Regions from separate parts of the Rhizobium tropici CIAT 899 genome, predicted to be linked through region 2. Evidence: predicted binding sites of a transcription regulator. Region 2 holds the regulator's gene; each other region holds the start of a gene.
What was found. Region 2 encodes PhoB, which activates phosphate uptake and scavenging genes when phosphate is short. Its sites were predicted from a motif close to TGTCATNNANCTGTCAT; they were not measured.
Positions count from the first base shown of each region.

Region 1 (6,690 bases), 1.3 Mb from region 2:
TCATCAACAAGTCGGATCTCGTAACGCCGGAAGAGCTGGCCCAGATCGAGGATATCGTGCGCGCCATCAACCCGGCCGCCCGCGTCTACAAGACGACCCGCTCCGGTGTCGATCTCGCCCGCGTGCTGAACCAGGGCGCCTTCAACCTGGAACGTGCTCTGGAAAACGATCCGCATTTCCTCGAGCACGGCCATGAGGATCATGTCTGCGGCCCGGATTGCGATCATGATCACCACCACCATCATGATCATGACCACGATCATCACCACCATGATCATGACCATCACCACCACCACGCGCCTTCGCCGATCCACGACGTCACCGTGCAGTCGGTTTCGCTGCGCGGCGGCGAGATGAATGCCGAGCGCTTCTTCCCCTGGATCCAGAAGATCACGCAGACGCAAGGCCCGAATATACTCCGCCTCAAGGGCATCATCGCCTTCAAGGACGATCCGGAACGATACGTCGTCCAGGGCGTGCACATGATCATCGAAGGCGATCATCAGCGTCCGTGGAAGGATGGCGAAAAGCACGAAAGCCGCCTCGTCTTCATCGGCCGCGAGCTCGACCGCGAAAAGCTGGAACAGAGCTTCAAGGCGTGCGAGGCATCCGCCTGATGCCGACTGTTGCTCCGCTTGATATCGACGGCCACGTTCTGGCCGTCGAATTTTTAGGTGATACCCCCTTCTTCGCCAGCGCCGCCGGCGCGATCCATCGCCTGGAAGGCGGGGAGAAGATCACCGAAGCTCATCATGGGATGCTGACCTGCATCCGCGATCCCTATAGCGAGAGCCTGATTTCGGGTGGCGAAGACGGCAAGGTGCTGCGGATCGCGGCCGACGGCAGCGCGACGACGCTCGCCGAAGCCCCGCGCAAATGGATCAGCCAGCTTGCCGCCGGCCCGCAGGGCGCTGTCGCCTATTCCCATGGCAAGAGCACTTTCGTGCGGCTCTCCGACGGGACGACGAAAGAGTTCCCGGAAGAACGCACCGTCGAAGGCATCGCCTTCGCTCCCAAGGGCCTGCGTATCGCCGTCGCCCGCTATAACGGCGTATCCCTGCATTGGGTGGGCATGAGCGCGCCACCGGTCAATCTCGAATGGAAAGGCGCCCATACCAGCGTCACCTTCTCGCCGGATGGCCAGTTCATCGTCACGACCATGCAGGAAAATGCCCTGCACGGCTGGAAGATGGATGCGAAGCCGGGTGCCGAAGCCCGACACATGCGCATGACCGGCTATCCCGCCAAGGTGAAGTCGCTCTCCTGGTCAAACAAGGGCAAGTGGCTCGCCTCGTCGGGCGCACCGGCCGCGATCGTCTGGCCCTTCCAGGGCAAGGACGGCCCGATGGGCAAGGCGCCGCTGGAGCTCGGCACACGCGCCAACATCATGGCGACCTCGGTGAAATTCCATCCCGTCGAGGATATTCTCGCCATCGGCTTCATCGACGGCATGATCCTCGCGGTCCGCATCGGCGACGCCAAGGAAGCGCTCTTGCGCCGGCCCGGCAAGGGTGCGATCACATCGATGAGTTGGAGCAAGTCCGGCAAGCTGCTCGCCTTCGCCTCCGAAGCCGGCGACTGCGGCGTCGTGGATATCTCCGGTTAAAGCAATTCCAGGAAAAGTGCGCAGTGGTTTTCCGTCCGGAATTGCGTGAAAACAGTGACATGCAGAAAGACAGGATCATGCCTCAGTCAGGAACGGCAATCGCCGAAAATTCTCCTGCCCTAGCAGAAAACGTCTGGGACGTGATCCGCTGCGAAGCCGCCGAGCTTGCTGCGCGCGAGCCGACGCTCGCTCCTCTGCTGCAGACGCAATTGCTTGGCGGAACCTCTGATGCTGAAAGCCTTGCCAACGTCCTGGCGGCACGGCTCTGCGTCGTCAGGATCGAGCACGGCGACATGCTGTCGCTGCTGTCCGACGTGCTGGCGCGATATCCTGCCATCCTGCAGGCGACCGAAGCGGATCTCGTTGCCGTGCGGACGCGCGACCCCGCCTGCACCACCTATCTGCATGCGCTTCTGAACCTGAAGGGCTTCCATGCTCTGCAGACGCACCGCATCGCCCATGCGCTCTGGACGGAGGGCCGCAGGGAAATCGCAAGCTGGCTTGCCAACCTCGTCTCGCTCGTCTTCGGCCCGGATATCCATCCCGCCGCGAAGATCGGCACCTCGATCATGCTCGACCACGGCTCCGGCATCGTCATCGGCGAAACCGCCGTCATCGAGGATGAGGTCTCCATCCTGCAGAACGTCACGCTCGGCGGCACGGGCAAGGAAAGCGGCGACCGCCACCCGAAAATCCGCCACGGTGTGATGATCGGTGCCGGCGCCAAGATCCTCGGCAACATCGAAGTCGGCGCCTTCAGCAAGGTTGCCGCGGGCAGCGTCGTGGTGAAGCCCGTGCCGCCGCACTGCACCGTTGCAGGCGTACCCGCCGTGGTCGTCCGTATCCATCGCGCCGACGAGATACCGGCCGAGACGATGGATCAGAATATCTGATTTCACCTGAATGAAGGACTGTGGCCACCTCGTGGTTCGAGGCATCGCCGTTTTCGCTGCGAGGCACGCAAGATCAGCCCGCTGGCAGTCCGTGACATAAGGTAGCACCGAAAACGCTCCGCACGGGCGTCTCGTACCGTTCTGCATCCAGCATAGCAGAATCAAGTGCTTACCGGAGATGCCATATCAGCGGCGGAATCGCTTGCCCCGCACTCTTCACGGAACCGTCATACTCCATTGATAGCTCGAAAGGGTTCTCTATGCCCGGCGTGGCGCAAATGCGCCGGAGCAATGCCCCCACCCGAAGAGGATATGACGATGACCAGTCTTTCACGGCGCGCCGCCCTTGCAACCGGCAACGCGCTTGGCCTTGTTTTGCTCTGTTCCACCGCCGGTGCTGCTGACGTAAGCCCGGCACCGAATACCGCGACCCCCATCAAGCATCTCGTCGTGATCTTCCAGGAAAACGTCTCCTTCGACCATTATTTCGCGACCTATCCCAAGGCTGCAAATGTCGATGGCGAACCGGCGTTCAAGGCGGCCGACAACACGCCGACGGATATCAACACGCTTACTAATGCCGGCCTTCTCGACAACAACCCGAACAAGACCAACACGGCAAACGGCGCCGATGCCGCAGCCCCTTTCCGGCTCGACCGCACGCAGGCGGCAACCCAGTCGCAGAACCATGGCTATACCGCCGAACAGGCCGCCTACAACAACTTCGCCATGGACCTTTTCCCGGCCAATACCGGCCGTGGCACCAAGGGTGCTGCCGGTGCCTTCGGCACCAAGGGGCAGGTCATGGGCTATTATGACGGCAACACCGTCACCGCCCTCTGGAATTATGCCCAGCATTACGCGCTGAACGACAATTCCTTCTCCACCAATTTCGGCCCCTCGACCCCCGGCGCGCTGAACCTGATTTCCGGCCAAACCAACGGCGCCATCCTGCCGCCCGGCTATACGCTGGAAAGCGATGGCACCTATTCGAAGGGGCGCATCGTGCCCGACGGCAATGGCGGCTGGACTGCAATCAGCGACTTCGATCCCACCGGCGATGTCTGCTCGGTCGGCCAGACGGCCCTGATGTATGGTAAGAATATCGGCGACATGCTGAACGAGCACAAGATCACCTGGGGCTTCTTCGAAGGCGGCTTCGACCTCTCGCTGACCAACCCCGACGGCACGACCGGCTGCAAGCGCGCGACTACGTCGACAGTCACCAAGGTCAACTACGCCGACTACATTCCGCATCACCAGCCGTTCCAATATTATGCTTCGACCGCCAACCCGACGCATGCGCGCCCGTCTTCCATGGCGGCGATCGGCACGACGGATGCGGCAAACCATCAATACGACATGACCGACTTCTATGCGGCTCTGAAGAACGGCAATATGCCGACGATCAGCTTCCTGAAGGCGCCCGCCTATCAGGATGGCCATGCCGGATATTCCGACCCGCTCGATGAGCAGGAATTCGTCACACAGGTGGTCAACACCGTGCAGAATTCGCCGGATTGGAAGGACACCGCGATCATCCTTCTCTACGACGATTCCGACGGCTGGTATGACCATGCCCATGCTGTCGTCAATCCGTCGAAAATCCCCGTCAAAGGCTATGACGTGCTGAGCGGCGACAGCTGCTCGACCGGTACCCCGATGCCTGGCGTCAACGGCCAGCCGGCGCAGGGACGCTGCGGCTATGGCACCCGCCAGCCGCTGCTGGTCATCTCGCCCTACGCCAAGGTCAACTTCGTCGATCACACGCTGACGGACCAAACCTCCGTCATGCGCTTCATCGAAGACAACTGGATGGCCGGCGCCCGCCTCGGCGGCGGCTCCTTCGATGTGCTCTCGGGCCCGCTGAACAATATGTTCGACTGGTCCAAGGGTGACGCGCCGAAACTGACCCTCGATCCGAAGACCGGCAATCTGGCATCGTAAAACCATAAGGGAGACGGAAATGCCCCTGACCTACCGCCGTCTCCTGCCGCTCCTCGCACTCGCGGGCCTGTCGCTCACGGGTGCGGCTGTCGGCATGGCAAGCGAACCGGCGACCAGTGCTTCGGCGACCGACGACTATGACGACCAGGCGCCGCTCAGCGCGGTGGCGCAGCTCGGCAAAAAGCTGTTCTTCGATCCCTCGCTCTCGGGCGGCGGCCAGATGTCTTGCGCCACGTGCCATGATCCGGCCAACCACTATGCGCCGGCCAACGGTCTTGCCGTGCAGCTCGGCGGCTTGCACCTTGACCAGCCCGGCATCCGCGCCGTGCCCAGCCTCGCCTACAAGATGTCGACCCCATCCTTCTCGATCGGCGAGGAAAGTGCTGCCGACGAAGCTGCGGAAGCCTCGCCGATGACGGAGGCCTCCGGCGTGGCTCTGGCCAATGCCCCCGCCGTCACCAGTCCGCTGACGGCACAGGCCGTCGTCAAGGCCGATGCAGCAGCGGCCAATCTCGTGCCGCAGGGCGGCATGTTCTGGGATGGACGTGTCGATTCGCTGGAAGAACAAGCCCTGCAGCCGATGATCTCGCCCTTCGAAATGGCGAATGCCGATGTGGCCACCGTCTATACCAAGGTGACGAAGGGATACGGCAAGGATATTTCGGCGCTCTTCGGCGACAATATCCTCAACGATCAGGACATGACGATCTCCGAGATCGGCTTCGCGCTTGCCCGCTACCAGATCGAGGATCGCTCCTTCCACCCATATACGAGCAAATACGATTATTATCTGCGCGGCAAGGCAGTCCTGACGGATGCGGAAGCGCGGGGTCTGAAGCTCTTCGACGATGCGAACAAGGGCAATTGTGCCTCCTGTCATCTCGACAAGATGACCGGCGATGGGCAGATGCCTAACTTCACCGATTTCGAATTCGAGGCGCTCGGCGCACCGCGCAATCCGACGATTCCGGCCAATGCCGATGCGCATTATTTCGACACCGGCATTTGCGGCCCGTTGCGCAGCGACGCCTATTCCGCCCAACAGCAGAATTGCGGGCTGTTCAAGACGCCGACGCTGCGCAATGTCGCTACCCGCCACGTTTTCTTCCACAATGGCGTCTACCGCACACTGGAGGATGTCACCCGCTTCTACGTCAAGCGCGATACCAATCCGGAGGAGATCTATCCGAAGGATGCGAGCGGCAAGGTGCTGAAATATGATGATCTGCCGGCGCAGTATCGGGCAAATATCGATGTCAGCGACGCGCCGATGAACCGCAAGCCCGGCGATGCCCCTGCCCTGAACGATGCCGAGATCGCCGATATCGTCGCCTTCCTGAAAACGCTGACGGATGGATACGACCCGACGAAGGACAACGTGAAGGCAGCCAAATAAAAAGGCCTCCGTCCGGACGGGCGGAAGCCTTATGATACTTCGGGATCTTCGGGCGCTTTACGCAGCCTTTGCTATCGGCGGCTGGGCCAGTTTGCGGCCGCTGGCGACGATCATGCCGGCGGCACTATCGAGCCAGCCCTCCTTGAGCTCGAGAGCCAGGAAACGATCGCGCTGAAACGGACCCGGCATGACAAGATGGCGCGTCTTTGCGGCAAAGAAGCCGAAGCGCTCGTAGTAAGGCGCATCGCCGACGAGCAGGATCGCGCCATGACCGCGCTTCTTGGCTTCCAGGATGGCGGCGCGCATCAGCGCCGAGCCGATGCCCTTGCCTTCATAGGCGGGATCGATCGCCAACGGACCGAGCAGCAGCGCATCGACCGGACGCGTCTCGCGATCGACGCCGGCTTCGACGTTCCAGAGGCGAACCGTGCCGATAACATGGCCGGCGCGATCACGCGCGACCAGTGCCAAGCCCTCAGCCGGAACGCGGCCCTGGCGCAGCTTTTCGGACGACTTCTTGCGGCGGTCGGGACCCATGGCGCGATCCAGCAGGTTTTCGCGCGCAACGACATCGCCTGCATTTTCCAGGTCGAGAGTGAATGTGGACGGCGCAAAGAATGCGCGGACAGAATCAAGAACAGCGGCCATCTCGGCCTCCCGTGCCCAATACCGTTATCAGCGGTGGTGACGAACTATTGTGAGGGTGCCGCCCCGGCTGGCTACGGGGGCAGCTTTGTCGAACTTCAGATCCTGAGGGGACCTTAGATGATGTAGGCCTTCAGCGGATCGAAGCCGTTGAACGCCACAGCCGAGTAGGTCGTGGTGTAGGCGCCGGTGCCTTCGATCAG
Region 1 covers NC_020059.1:3,112,645-3,119,334, forward strand. Annotated here, with positions in the region: gene RTCIAT899_RS15285 (CobW family GTP-binding protein) at 1-617, shown strand, start outside; gene RTCIAT899_RS15290 (WD40 repeat domain-containing protein) at 617-1,606, shown strand; gene cysE (serine O-acetyltransferase) at 1,684-2,499, shown strand; gene RTCIAT899_RS15300 (phospholipase C) at 2,818-4,446, shown strand; gene RTCIAT899_RS15305 (cytochrome-c peroxidase) at 4,466-5,842, shown strand; gene RTCIAT899_RS15310 (GNAT family N-acetyltransferase) at 5,900-6,490, opposite strand; gene odc2 (ornithine/lysine decarboxylase) at 6,604-6,690, opposite strand, start outside.
Region 1: the regulator PhoB is predicted to act here: its motif matches at 2,714-2,730, upstream of RTCIAT899_RS15300 (phospholipase C).

Region 2 (6,690 bases):
CTACGCCGCCGAGCGCCGCTTCCGCGCCTATGGGATTACCGCCGTCATCTTCGGTCTCGTCTTCCTTATCATCCTGGTCTCGACCGTGGTCCGCACCGGCTATACCGCCTTCGTTCAGACCTCGATCACCCTGCCGATCGAATTCTCCGAGAAGGTGATCGACCCCGCAGCCAAGCGCGCCACCGATCCGAAGGTTCTGATCGCTGCCAACTACCCGGTACTGGTGCGCGACGCGCTGGTGAAAGCCTTGAGCATCGATCCCGCCAATCGCGCGCTCGTTCGTGCGGCGACGGCGATGGTGTCGGACAGTGCCAGGATCGCGCTGCGCGATAGGGTCATCGCCAATCCCTCGATCATAGGGACGACGCAGAACGTCACCTTCCTTGCCAGTTCCAATATCGATTCAGCCAACAAGGGCCAGATCGATCTGACTGTCGATGAGAAGGATCGTAAGATATCCGACCGCCAGGTCACCTGGATGAAGCAACTCAGCGAAAGCGGTGCGCTCTACAAGGCCTTCAACAGCGGTCTCTTCCTGTCGGGCAACTCGAGCCGGCCCGAAGCCGCCGGGCTCGGCGTCGCTCTGATCGGCTCGTTCTACCTGATGCTGACCGTTCTCGTCCTTGCCTTGCCGGTCGGCGTCGCCGCCTCGATCTATCTGGAGGAGTTCGCACCGAAGAACCGGCTGACGGATTTGATCGAGGTCAACATCAACAATCTCGCGGCTGTCCCATCGATCGTCTACGGCCTGCTGGGTCTCTCGGTCTTCATCAACATGATGGGACTGCCGCGCTCGGCCTCGCTGGTCGGCGGTCTCGTGCTGAGCCTGATGACGCTGCCGATGATCATTATCGCCACACGCTCGGCGCTGCGGGCCGTGCCGCCGTCGATCCGCAGCGCGGCGCTCGGTCTTGGTGCATCGCGCATGCAGATGGTCTTCCATCACGTCCTGCCGCTTGCGATGCCCGGCATTCTGACGGGCACGATCCTCGGGCTTGCGCACGCGCTTGGCGAGACTGCGCCGCTGCTTCTGATCGGCATGGTCGCCTTCGTCGCCAACTATCCGGCATCGCCGCTCGATCCTTCGACGGCGCTGCCGGTGCAGATCTACATGTGGGCGAGCGAAGCCGAGCGGGCCTTTGTCGAAAGGACGTCCGGCGCCATCATCGTGCTTCTCTTCTTCCTCGTCGCGATGAACATCGGCGCCATCCTGCTGCGGCGCCGCTTTGAGCGGCGCTGGTAAGGGAGGGCGCACGAAATGAACATGATGACGGAAGCCGCCAGCGAAAAAGCATTGTCCAGGAAGATGACGACGATCCCCTACAAGATGATCGGCCAGGACGTTTCTGTGTTCTACGGCGACAAGCGGGCGCTCTTCGGCGTCAATCTGAAGATCCGCACCAATACGGTCACGGCTTTGATCGGCCCTTCCGGTTGCGGCAAGTCCACCTTCCTGCGCTGCCTCAACCGCATGAACGATACGATCGAGACCTGCCGGGTCACCGGCAAGATCACGCTCGACGATCAGGATGTCTACGACGACAGCATCGACGTGGTGGAACTGCGCGCCCGCGTCGGCATGGTCTTTCAGAAGCCCAACCCATTTCCGAAGTCCATCTATGAGAACGTCGCCTACGGCCCGCGCATCCATGGCCTGCATCGCTCAAAGGCCGATCTCGAGCATATCGTCGAGACCAGCCTGCAGAAGGCCGGTCTCTGGGGCGAGGTCAAGGATCGGCTCCATGATGCCGGCACGAGCCTGTCCGGCGGCCAGCAGCAGCGTCTGTGCATCGCCCGCGCCGTCGCGGTCAGCCCGGAGGTCATCCTGATGGACGAGCCATGCTCGGCGCTTGATCCGATAGCGACCGCCAAGGTCGAGGATCTCATCCACGAGCTTCGGGAAAACTTCACCATCGTCATCGTGACGCATTCCATGCAGCAGGCAGCCCGCGTCTCGCAGCGTACCGCAATGTTCCATCTCGGCCACCTGGTCGAGGAGAACGACACCGATAAGATGTTCACCAATCCCGACGATTTCCGCACGCAGGATTACATCATGGGCCGTTTTGGTTGATGATGGCAGGCGCGCGGCTCATTTCACACAGTTCACCTTGAGGATAGAAAAATGGTCTCCACTCACATTCTCTCTGCCTACGACGAAGACCTGAAGTTCCTGACGCGCCGCATTGCTGAAATGGGCGGCCTGGCAGAGCAGATGGTTAGCGACAGCGTACGCGCCTTGGTCAACAGCGACGCTGCCCTGGCCCAGAAGGTCATCTCCGACGACGTCGTTCTCGACCATGCCGAGCGCGAAGTCGGAGACAAGGCGATCGTCACCATCGCCCGCCGTCAGCCGATGGCGGCGGACCTGCGTGAAATCATGGGCTCGATCCGCATCGCATCCGATCTCGAGCGCGTCGGCGATCTCGGCAAGAACACTGCAAAGCGCGTCATCGCCGTCCAGGGCACCGGTGTCCCGCGCCGCCTCGCCCGCGGCATCGAGCATCTCTCCGAACTGGCGCTGAGCCAGCTCAAGGAAGTTCTGGATGTCTACGCGACCCGCTCGCCGGACAAAGCCGTATCGATCCGCGAACGCGACGAGGAAATCGACGCCATGTACACCTCGCTCTTTCGCGAGATGCTGACCTACATGATGGAAGATCCGCGCAACATCACCACCTGCACGCATCTTCTTTTCTGCGCCAAGAACATCGAGCGCATCGGCGACCATGCCACCAACATCGCCGAGACGATCTATTACATGGCGACGGGCGCGCAGCCGGAAGGCGAGCGCCCGAAGGACGATACCGCCAATACCGTCGGCGCAGTGACGGAATAATCTGGAAGCGAAGAAAGGAGACCATAGGCGCATGGTTCCGAGAGTTGCTGTTGTAGAAGACGAGGAAGCGCTTAGCGTTCTGCTGCGCTACAATCTTGAGGCCGAAGGCTTCGAGGTGGACACGATCCTCAGAGGCGATGAGGCCGAGCTGCGTCTCCAGGAGCGCATCCCCGATCTCCTGATCCTCGACTGGATGCTCCCCGGCGTATCGGGCATCGAGCTCTGCCGCCGGCTGCGTATGCGGCCGGAGACGGAGCGCCTGCCGATCATCATGCTGACGGCCCGCGGCGAGGAAAGCGAGCGCGTGCGCGGGCTTTCGACCGGCGCGGACGATTATGTCGTCAAGCCGTTCTCGACGCCGGAGCTGATGGCTCGCGTCAAGGCGATGCTGCGGCGCGCCCGCCCGGAGGTTCTCTCCACGGTGCTGCGCTGCGGCGATATCGAGCTGGACCGCGAAACTCATCGCGTCCACCGCAAGAGCCGCGAAGTGCGGCTGGGGCCGACGGAATTCCGCCTGCTTGAGTTCCTGATGTCCTCGCCGGGCCGCGTCTTCTCGCGTTCGCAGCTGCTCGACGGCGTATGGGGTCACGATATCTACGTCGACGAACGCACGGTCGACGTCCATGTCGGCCGCCTGCGCAAGGCGCTCAATTTCTCCAATATGCAGGATGTCATCCGCACCGTTCGCGGCGCGGGCTACTCCATGGAAGCCTGAGCGGGGAGACCCGATCAGGCATCAACATAGCGGCGGAAACAGAAAACGGGCCTCAAGGGCCCGTTTCTTTATCTCAGTCATCAAGCCTCTCAGCCACGCGGCTGGGCCGGTCTACGCCGTTCATGCACCGGCTGGTAGGCCAGGCGCTGATGGTAGGTGCAGTAAGGCGATGAATCTGGGCTCTCGTTGCCGCAGAAATGGAAATCGTCCTTCAGCGGATCGCCGACCGGCCACTTGCAGGTGCGCTCCGTCAGTTCCGTCAGGCCGAGGCGGCGGGAGATCGGAACGACGACGTTCGATGCCGGGCGATATTGGATTTCGTTGACGGAATCGATCTCGATCTCTTCCTTCAGCATGGTTGCGCCCTGCTGGCGGGCAACCACCGTGCGGGTAGCAACGCGCGATCCGTAGGTCGCAGCGCGAGGTGCCGCTGCGCTGCGCTTCGGCGTGCGTGCTGCGGTTGCCGTGCCGCCCGCCTTCGCTCGGCCGGGGAGGTTCAGGCGATGCACCTTGCCGATGACGGCGTTACGGCTCACGCCACCGAGCTGCGCAGCAATCTGGCTGGCGCTCAATCCTTCGGACCATAGCTTTTTCAGCTTCTCGACGCGTTCGTCTGTCCAATTCATGCCCTGTCTCCGCTGTCGCGTTTCCGATGGCAGAATCCCTCACCATTGCCTCGCATGGTATCGAGGCGCGAAACGCTCTAAAATTGTGGTGACTAGTTCCGCCGCATGCAGTCTAGCAATTGGTTTTTAACCTAGTGTGAGGCTGACTCCGTGACAAGAGTCGCGGGAATCTTGAGGAATCGATTTCGAGGTTTTCCCCAACTTGCTGTCCGGGCGTGGCATTTCTGCCATAGGCGCCGCCCGGCGCATCTCTTTTGCCGGCAAGTGTTTTCTCGCACCTGCTAAAACGGCAGTTTTGTTGACATCGCGGTGCAAAACATCAATAGTGCCCGAGCCGCCGCAAGGCGGCATTTTTGATTTTTTCGGACCCGTTTCATCAAATGGAAGCGATCGGTCCTTAAAGTTGTGATCAGGAGATAGGGCCATGGCCGAGACCACGCCGCTTTACGACACCTACTTGCGCGCTCCGCTGCGGTTCGAGCGAGGCGAGGGCGTCTGGCTGGTCACTGAGAATGGCGAACGCTACCTCGATTTCGCAGCCGGCGTCGCGGTCAATTCGCTCGGTCATGCTCATCCCCATCTTGTCGCCGAACTGAAGGCGCAGGCCGACAAGGTCTGGCACCTGTCCAACCTCTATGAGGTGCCCGGTCAGGAGAAGCTGTCGAAGCGGCTGACGGAAGTGACCTTCGCCGACAAGGTGTTCTTCACCAATTCGGGCGCAGAAGCTCTGGAGTGCGCCATCAAGACTGCGCGGCGCTACCAGTTCGCCAAGGGGCATCCCGAGAAGTTCCATATCATCACCTTCGAAGGCGCCTTCCACGGCCGCACCATCGCAACGATTGCCGCCGGTGGCCAGGAAAAATATATCGAAGGCTTCGGTCCGAAGGCCCCGGGCTTCGACCAGGTGCAGTTCGGCGATCTTGACGCCGTGCGTGCCGCCATCACGGATGCGACGGCTGCGATCCTGATCGAGCCGGTTCAGGGCGAGGGCGGCATTCGCCCGGCGACCAACGAATTCCTGCGCGGGCTGCGGGAGATCTGCGATGAGCACGGCCTGCTTTTGATCCTCGACGAAGTACAGTGTGGTGTCGGCCGTACCGGCAAGCTCTTCGCCCATGAATGGTCCGGTATCAAGCCTGACATCATGGCGGTCGCCAAGGGTATCGGCGGCGGTTTCCCGCTCGGTGCGTGCCTTGCGACGGCAGAAGCCGCTTCCGGCATGAAGGCCGGCACGCATGGCTCGACCTATGGCGGCAATCCGCTCGCCATGGCAGTCGGCAATGCGGTTCTCGATATCGTGCTTGCCGAAGGCTTCCTGCAGCATGTGCGCGATGTCTCGCTGGTATTCCGCCAGGGGCTCGCCTCGCTCAAGGATCGTTTTCCTGACATCATCGAGGACGTTCGCGGTGAAGGCCTGATGCTCGGCATCAAGGCGGCCATTCCGCAGGCGGACCTGCTGCAGGCGATCCGCGCCGAGCGTCTGCTCGGTGTTCCGGCCGGCGACAACGTCATCCGTCTGCTGCCGCCGCTGGTCGTCACTGCCGAAGAAGCACGCGAAGGTTTCGCTCGCCTGGAGCGCGCCGCCGAGCGTGCGCGCGCTGCCCGCACCAAGAAATCGGCTTGAACTCAACGCCCGCAATTGGGGCGTTCCTGCCCCACGCGGGCGTTATTGTTTTTTCTGGAGTACAGGTAAGGACATGGCTTCTCCGAAACACTTTCTCGATCTCTCTGCCGTTCCGGCTGCCGATCTGCGCAATATCATCGATGACGCGATCGTCCGAAAGAGCGCGCAGAAGGCCGGCACGGCCGACAAGCCGCTCGCCGGCAAGATGCTGGCGATGATCTTCGAGAAGCCGTCCACCCGAACCCGCGTCTCCTTCGACGTCGGCATGCGGCAGCTGGGCGGCGAGACGCTGTTCCTCTCCGGCACCGAAATGCAGCTCGGCCGCGCCGAGACGATCGGCGACACGGCGAAGGTGCTGTCGCGCTATGTCGACGCGATCATGATCCGCACGACCGATCACTCGCGCCTGTTGGAACTCGCGCAACATGCGACCGTTCCGGTCATCAATGCGCTGACCGACGACACGCATCCCTGCCAGATCATGGCCGATATCATGACCTTCGAAGAGCATCGCGGCCCGATCAAGGGCAAGACGCTTGCCTGGACCGGAGACGGCAACAACGTGCTGCATTCGCTGATCGAAGGGGCCGCCCGTTTCGGTTATCGCATGAATATGGCGGTACCCCTTGGTTCCGAGCCGAAGGATCACTATCTGAACTGGGCCCGCAATGAGGGCGCCGAAATCATGCTCTCGCATGATGCAGACCGTGCGGTCGCCGGCGCCGATTGCGTGGTAACCGATACCTGGGTTTCCATGAATCAGGAACACCGGGCTCGCGGTCACAACGTCTTCCAGCCCTATCAGGTCAACAAGGCTTTGATGGCACAGGCCGGCAAAGACGCGTTGTTCATGCATTGCCTGCCCGCCCATCGCGGGGAGGAAGTG
Region 2 covers NC_020059.1:579,461-586,150, forward strand. Annotated here, with positions in the region: gene pstA (phosphate ABC transporter permease PstA) at 1-1,243, shown strand, start outside; gene pstB (phosphate ABC transporter ATP-binding protein PstB) at 1,259-2,074, shown strand; gene phoU (phosphate signaling complex protein PhoU) at 2,126-2,839, shown strand; gene phoB (phosphate regulon transcriptional regulator PhoB) at 2,871-3,554, shown strand; gene RTCIAT899_RS02860 (GcrA family cell cycle regulator) at 3,644-4,180, opposite strand; gene RTCIAT899_RS02865 (aspartate aminotransferase family protein) at 4,605-5,804, shown strand; gene argF (ornithine carbamoyltransferase) at 5,878-6,690, shown strand, end outside.

Region 3 (6,690 bases), on a different replicon from region 2:
ACCAATGTCGCCAAAGCAGGTTCGACGAAGGACGGCAGAGGAGCCTTGAGGGCACCCTTCAAAGATGAGGGATCAACGGGCGTTGCATCCGTTTGCGTTTCGGCTTTGTCGGCTTCCTCCTTGGCGTCATCATCCTTCTTTCGGCTGGTCCTGCGACGGATCTTCCCGCTCTTCGAAGACCAGCCCGGCTTTTCGTTCTCGACTTCGTCTATAATACGCCCCGTTTTTGCCGATTCCGGTCGTTCCTCGAGAATATCGGCAGCGCCTTCCGGGCGGGCCGCCTCGTCTTCGCCTTTGATCAGCAGCCAGTTTTCCCGCTTCTCGCGTGGCTTTCCCGCCATGCGGATCAGATGCCACCGGCCGCCGAGTTTCTTTCCGTGGAGCTCGAATTCGAGATGTCCCTTTGCAAGGCCCTTATGGGGGTCGCCAAGCGGCGTCCAAGAGCCCTTGTCCCAGACGATGACGGTCCCGCCGCCATATTCGCCCTTGGGGATCGTGCCTTCGAAATCACCATACTCCAGTGGGTGATCTTCGGTCTGCACCGCGAGCCGTTTTTCTCCGACTATCAGGCTCGGCCCTTTGGTCACGGCCCAGCTCTTCAAAACTCCGTCCAATTCGAGGCGAAAATCATAGTGGAGCCGGCGCGCGTCATGCTTCTGGATGACGTAGCTGTTGCCGGATATTGCGATCTTTTTCTTGCCGGCTCGTCCTCTCGGCTCGGTTGTCCTGCTGAAGTCGCGTTTGCGGTTGTAGGTCTCCAATGCCATCGTCAGCTCGCCTTGCGTTGCGGCCGCGAAGAAGACTTCGTTCGCGATTTTGCCGCTTTGCCGGCGGCGGCGCCCGATTTCCTGGCGGGTTCCTTTGCGCTTGCCTTACCTTGGCCACTCATGCCGGCACTCTGGCGTAGAGCCTCCATGAGATCGGTCACCTTGGCGACCTTTGCCGGCTTGCGTTGCGGAATCTTCTTGCCCTCGATCTTGGCCTTTACGAGCTCCCCAAGCGCTGCCTCATAGCGATCGTCGAATTCGCTCGGGTCGAATTTGCCTTTCTTGGTGGCGATGATGTGCTTGGCGAGATCGAGCATTTCGCCCTTGATTTTCATATCGGGCACATCCTCGAACGCTTCTTTTGCCGAGCGAACCTCGTAGTCGAAATTCAATACCGTCGCGATCAGCCCTTTGCCGTGGGCACGGATCATGACGGTTCGCAGGCGGCGAAACAGAACGGTTTGGGCAATGGCAGCGACCTGCTTCTTGCGCATTCCGTCGCGGATCAATGCGAATGCCTCTTCGCTCGCCGGAGTGGAAGGGGCAAGATAATACGGACGGTCGAAATAGACGTCATCAATGTCGTCGCATGCCATGAAGGCCTTTATCTGCAAGACCTTGTCGCTTTCCGGCACCGCCGCAGCGATTTCCTCAGGCTCAAGAACGATGTAATCGTCCTTGTTGAGTTCGTAGCCTTTGACCTGATCCTCGCGCGACACCGGTTTTCCGCTCGCGGCATCTATGAATTCCCGTCGGACGCGATTGCCGGTTGCGCGGTTCAGCGTGTGAAAGGAAATCCGCTCGGACGTGGAAACTGCCGTATAGAGCGCAACAGCGCAGCCGACCTCCCCGAACTTCAGATATCCTTTCCATTGCGCACGCGCACTCATCAGCGGACTCCATGTCGACGACAGGAAACAAACGGGGCCTGGCGGTCATTGTTCCCTGTTGTCCTTGTTTTGTTGGAGAAGCCGACAGAAGCGGATGGCGATTTTTGACCCGCTCTATACGGTGTAGCACCTCTATCGGCATCCCAACTCTTGCGAGACTGTCGAAGACCGTGGTTTCGCGGGCACTTTGGCTTTTCATGGTGGCCTCCATCATTTATGACGGATTTATGACAACACACGTTCGGAGCGCCGAGAGTGAATTGGTTCCGTAAATTGATGCCTCGTGAAGATCGCTTTTTCGATCTGTTCGGCCGGCATTCCCGTACAATCGTCAGCGCCGCAGAAGCCCTGAACGAACTGCTGAGCGGCAAAGACACCGAGCGGCACTGCAAACGCATCGTCGAACTTGAGAACGAGGCCGATGACATCACGCGCGAAGTTTTGCTTGCGGTACGGCGCAGCTTCATCACGCCTTTTGACCGTGGCGATATCAAGGATCTCATCATGTCGATGGACGATGCGATCGACATGATGCACAAGACGGTCAAGACAATCCGCCTGTTCGAGCAGGATAGCTTCGATCCCGGCATGCAGGAAATGGGCGGCGCGATCGTTCAGGCGGCAAAACTGGTGGCTGATGCGATTCCTCTTCTCGATCGTATGAGTGCCAATTCCTCCCGCCTCAGCGCGCTCACGGAAGAAATCGTTGGTGTCGAAGAGCGTTCCGATGAACTCCATGAGCAAGGGCTGAAGGATCTCTTTCGCCGCCATGGCGCAACGAACCCGATGGCCTACATCATCGGCAGCGAGATTTATGGCGAGCTGGAGAAGGTCGTCGACCGGTTCGAAGATGTCGCCAATGAAATCAGCGGCATTGTGATCGAGAACGTCTGATGGAGGCCACCCTCGCTTTTCCGCTGCTGGCGGGTCTCATCGCGGTGGCCTTGTTCTTCGACTTTTTGAACGGGCTGCACGATGCCGCCAATTCCATTGCGACCATCGTCTCGACCCGGGTCCTGCGACCGCAATATGCCGTGCTATGGGCTGCATTCTTCAATTTTATCGCCTTCCTGTTCTTCGGGCTCCACGTTGCCGAAACCCTCGGCACCGGCATCATCGATCCCAATATCGTCACGCCACAGGTCATCTTCGCTGCCCTGATGGGGGCGATCGTCTGGAACATCGTGACCTGGGTGTTCGGCATTCCATCAAGTTCGTCGCATGCACTGGTCGGTGGTCTCGTCGGCGCCGGCCTGGCTAAAATCGGCATCGGTGCCATTGTCTGGTCGGGCTTGCTGAAGACGGCCGGCGCCATCGTCATGTCTCCGCTACTGGGCTTCGTTCTCGCGCTTTTCCTCGTGCTGTGCGTGACTTGGATATTCATTCGCCAGACGCCCTTCGCCGTCGACAGCACCTTCCGTGTACTGCAATTTGTCTCTGCCTCCCTCTATTCCCTTGGTCATGGCGGAAACGACGCTCAGAAGACGATGGGGATCATCGCCGTTCTGCTCTATTCCCAGGGCCATACCGGAGCGGAATTCCATGTCCCCCTCTGGGTTGTATTGTCCTGCCAGTCCGCGATGGCGCTCGGGACACTGTTTGGCGGCTGGCGGATCGTGCATACGATGGGTTCGAAGATTACTAGGCTCAATCCAATGCAGGGTTTCTGTGCCGAGACCGGCGGTGCTTTGACACTGTTTGCCGCCACATGGCTCGGCATCCCGGTCTCGACGACCCATACGATCACGGGCGCTATCATCGGCGTCGGTGCCGCCCGGCGCGTCTCCGCAGTTCGCTGGGGATTGGCGGGCAATATTGTCATCGCATGGGTAATAACGCTTCCGGCTGCGGCTGCTATCTCCGCACTCACCTATTGGATGACGAATTGGGTCGAATAGAACTGTGCCTTCAGGATTGAAGACATCCTAAGCACGAATATTCTATAAATTTAGTAGAAAAAGAACGACCTGTCTTTCTGAGGCCGGGGGGTCACGCTAGCATTCTGTCCAAATCCGATGAAGGAAACCATAGGACATCGATATGCCGACCGAATTCATCAGCGTCACCTTTCCGAATGCCTCGACCGAGCTCAATCCTCTGGAAAACCCCGCGCTCGACCCGCAATTCCTAGAGCGCTATGCACGTTCGCTCGATGATTATGGCTTCAACTATACCCTTATTCCCTACGACAGCGCCTCCTTCGACCCCTTTACCATCGGCGCAACGGTTGCGGCGCATACGAAGAATATCAAGATCATCATCGCCCTTCGTCCGAACACGATCTATCCGACAGTCGCGGCAAAATCGCTCGCGACGCTCGATCAGCTGAGCGGCGGGCGCGTGGTGGTTCACTTCATTGCCGGCGGAAGCGATGAGGAGCAGGCCAAGGAAGGTGACTTCCTTGACAAGCGCCAGCGCTACGAACGGCAGGAGGAGTATATCCGCATTCTGCGGCGCGTCTGGCAGTCGAGTGAACCCTTTGACTTCGATGGCCGCTACTATCAGTTCAAGCAGTTCCACAGCCGCGTGCGTCCAGTAAACGGCACCATCCCGGTGTCGGTCGGCGGATCGTCGGACGATGCCTATCGCATCGGCGGCGCGCTTGCCGACATCTTCGGCCTATGGGGTGAGCCGCTGGCCGAAACCAAGCAGCAAATCGATCGGATCCATGCCGAAGCGGCACGCGCCGGGCGCAAGGATCGCCCGCGGATCTGGGTGACGTTCCGTCCGATCGTTGCGGAGACCGACGAGCTTGCCTGGGCCAAGGCGCATCACACCCTCGACCTTTTGAAGGAAAATCGCGCAAAGGGCCTTGGCAAGGTGCCACCCGCAGCGCCTTCTCCGCAGAATATCGGCTCGCAGCGCCTGCTTGAGATCGCCTCGCGCGGCGATGTCCACGATCGTGCTCTCTGGTATCCGACGGTGACGGCGACGAATGCGCGTGGCGCCTCCACGGCCCTGGTCGGCTCTCCAAGAACCATTGCGGACTCCATTATCGATTACGTCGATCTCGGCGCAGATCTGATCTCGATCCGAGGCTATGACAACCTGAACGATGCCGTCGATTATGGCCGCTATATTCTGCCGCTCGTCAGGGCGGATCTGGCGGCAAGAGAGGCGCCGCAGCAAGCCGTCGCCTGATCCCACATTGTCACGCACCGACAAACAGATTGGCGAACGCCATTCGGGTTGTGTTCGCAAAGACAGGCCATCGCGCGGCAAACGCCGCGCATGGCGCTCCTCGCTGCTTCAAAGAGGCTGATGCAAAGTGTCCTTTAACACCATTGATCTGACGGATGTGACCCGCAAGCTTGCCGCCGCAGCTGCGGCGGCAGACGAATCCGGCGCCTTCCCCTGGGCCGGCATCGAGGCCGTTCATGCGGCTGGGCTGCTCGAAAGCACCGTGGCGCCAAGGTTCGGTGGAAAAGGTGCTGGTCTTGCCGATGTCGGGCGCATTCTGGCCGCGCTTGGTCGCGGCGATCCTTCGGTCGCCCTGATTAGCGCTATGACCATATTCACCCATCTCGGACAGGCGGCGGGCAGCAAATGGCCGGAGCCGCTTTATCGACGTTTGCTCGACGACGCGCGCGATCGCCCGATCCTGCTGAACGCGGCCCGCGTCGAGCCCGAGCTCGGTTCCCCCGCCCGAGGCGGCCTTCCCGACACATTGGCGCGCCGCACCGCCAGTGGATGGGTGATCACAGGGCGCAAGCGTTTCGTGACGGGTGCGCTTGGCCTGACCCATTTCCTCGTCTGGGCGCGCACCGATGAGACACCGCAGCGCGTCGGCACTTTCGTCGTTCCGTCGACCCTTCGCGGCATCAAGGTGATCGAGAACTGGAAGAGCCTCGGAATGCGGGCCAGCGGCTCGCACGACGTCGAGTTCAAGGATGTCGAGGTGCCGCTTGAAGACGTCCTCGACCTTGTCGACGTTTCCATCGGCACGCAGGACAATCGTGCCCATGCCGCCGCTAACGTCGCGCTGACCGCCATATACCTCGGAGCTGCAGAAGCTGCCCAGGAGGCTTTCATCCGTTTCGGTCATGAACGCATCCCCGCCAATCTCGGTGTTCCGATCGCAAAAACGGAAAGGTTCATTTCCGCAGCCGGTGAAATCGACTTGCTCGTGGGTGGTGCGAGACAGATCCTATTCAACGCGCTCGACCATTCGCTGGATGAACCTGAAGCGCTCATCAGGGCGCGCCTTCTTGCAGCCCGCAACATACGCGCCGCAGTTCAGCTTGCCGTTCGCACGCTCGGCAATCCCGGTCTCAATGGCGATCTCGGGATCGAGCGGCATTTCCGCGACATCCAATCGGTTCTCGTCCACGCGCCGCAGGAAGACACGTCTGTTTCCATTCTAGGGCGCTCGGCATGTGACAGATGGAGCCGAAAGGCAGAGGAATCGCCTCATCTTTTCGCGGTTGAAAAGACGTCAGCTGTCTCCCCCAGTTCCCGGCAGGCAGAAGACGCGCGGGAGCTCCTGAATGCAGTTTCCGGGCGGCGAGCATGACACGTTACATCATCATCGGAGCGGGCGCCGTCGGTGCGAGCCTTGCCGCGCAGTTTGAGCTTTCGGGGACAGACTACGCCCTTGTCGGACGCGGCGCCCAGATCAGGCATATCGTCGATCATGGCCTCGTCTACCAGCGGCCCGCCGGCACCCGGCAAATCCGGCTCAAAGCCTTCGACACGACTGAACCGCCATCATTGAGGCAGGGAGACATCCTCCTGCTGACTGTAAAATCGCAGGATGCTGCCGAAGCCCTCGCCTTTTGGGCCTGGCGGCCCGTCGAGCATACCGAGGGACTGACCGCCTCCGCCTTGCCGATCGTCACGTTTCAGAATGGCCTGGCGACGGAAGCGGCGGCTCTTCGGCTATTTCCGAATGTCTACGGCGCCAGCATCCTGACACCAGCTCGTTTTACGGAAGTCGGCCACGTCGTGGTCGGGGGCGATCCGCAAGTGGCGATCGTCACCATCGGTCGCTATCCGCAAGGCTCGGACGAGACCGCGGCCAGGATCGTCGCGGA
Region 3 covers NC_020062.1:2,020,022-2,026,711, reverse strand. Annotated here, with positions in the region: gene ligD (DNA ligase D) at 1-767, opposite strand, end outside; gene ku (non-homologous end joining protein Ku) at 770-1,657, opposite strand; gene RTCIAT899_RS31350 (DUF47 family protein) at 1,934-2,551, shown strand; gene RTCIAT899_RS31345 (inorganic phosphate transporter) at 2,551-3,555, shown strand; gene RTCIAT899_RS31340 (LLM class flavin-dependent oxidoreductase) at 3,698-4,798, shown strand; gene RTCIAT899_RS31335 (acyl-CoA dehydrogenase family protein) at 4,926-6,170, shown strand; gene RTCIAT899_RS31330 (ketopantoate reductase family protein) at 6,167-6,690, shown strand, end outside.
Region 3: the regulator PhoB is predicted to act here: its motif matches at 1,874-1,890, upstream of RTCIAT899_RS31350 (DUF47 family protein).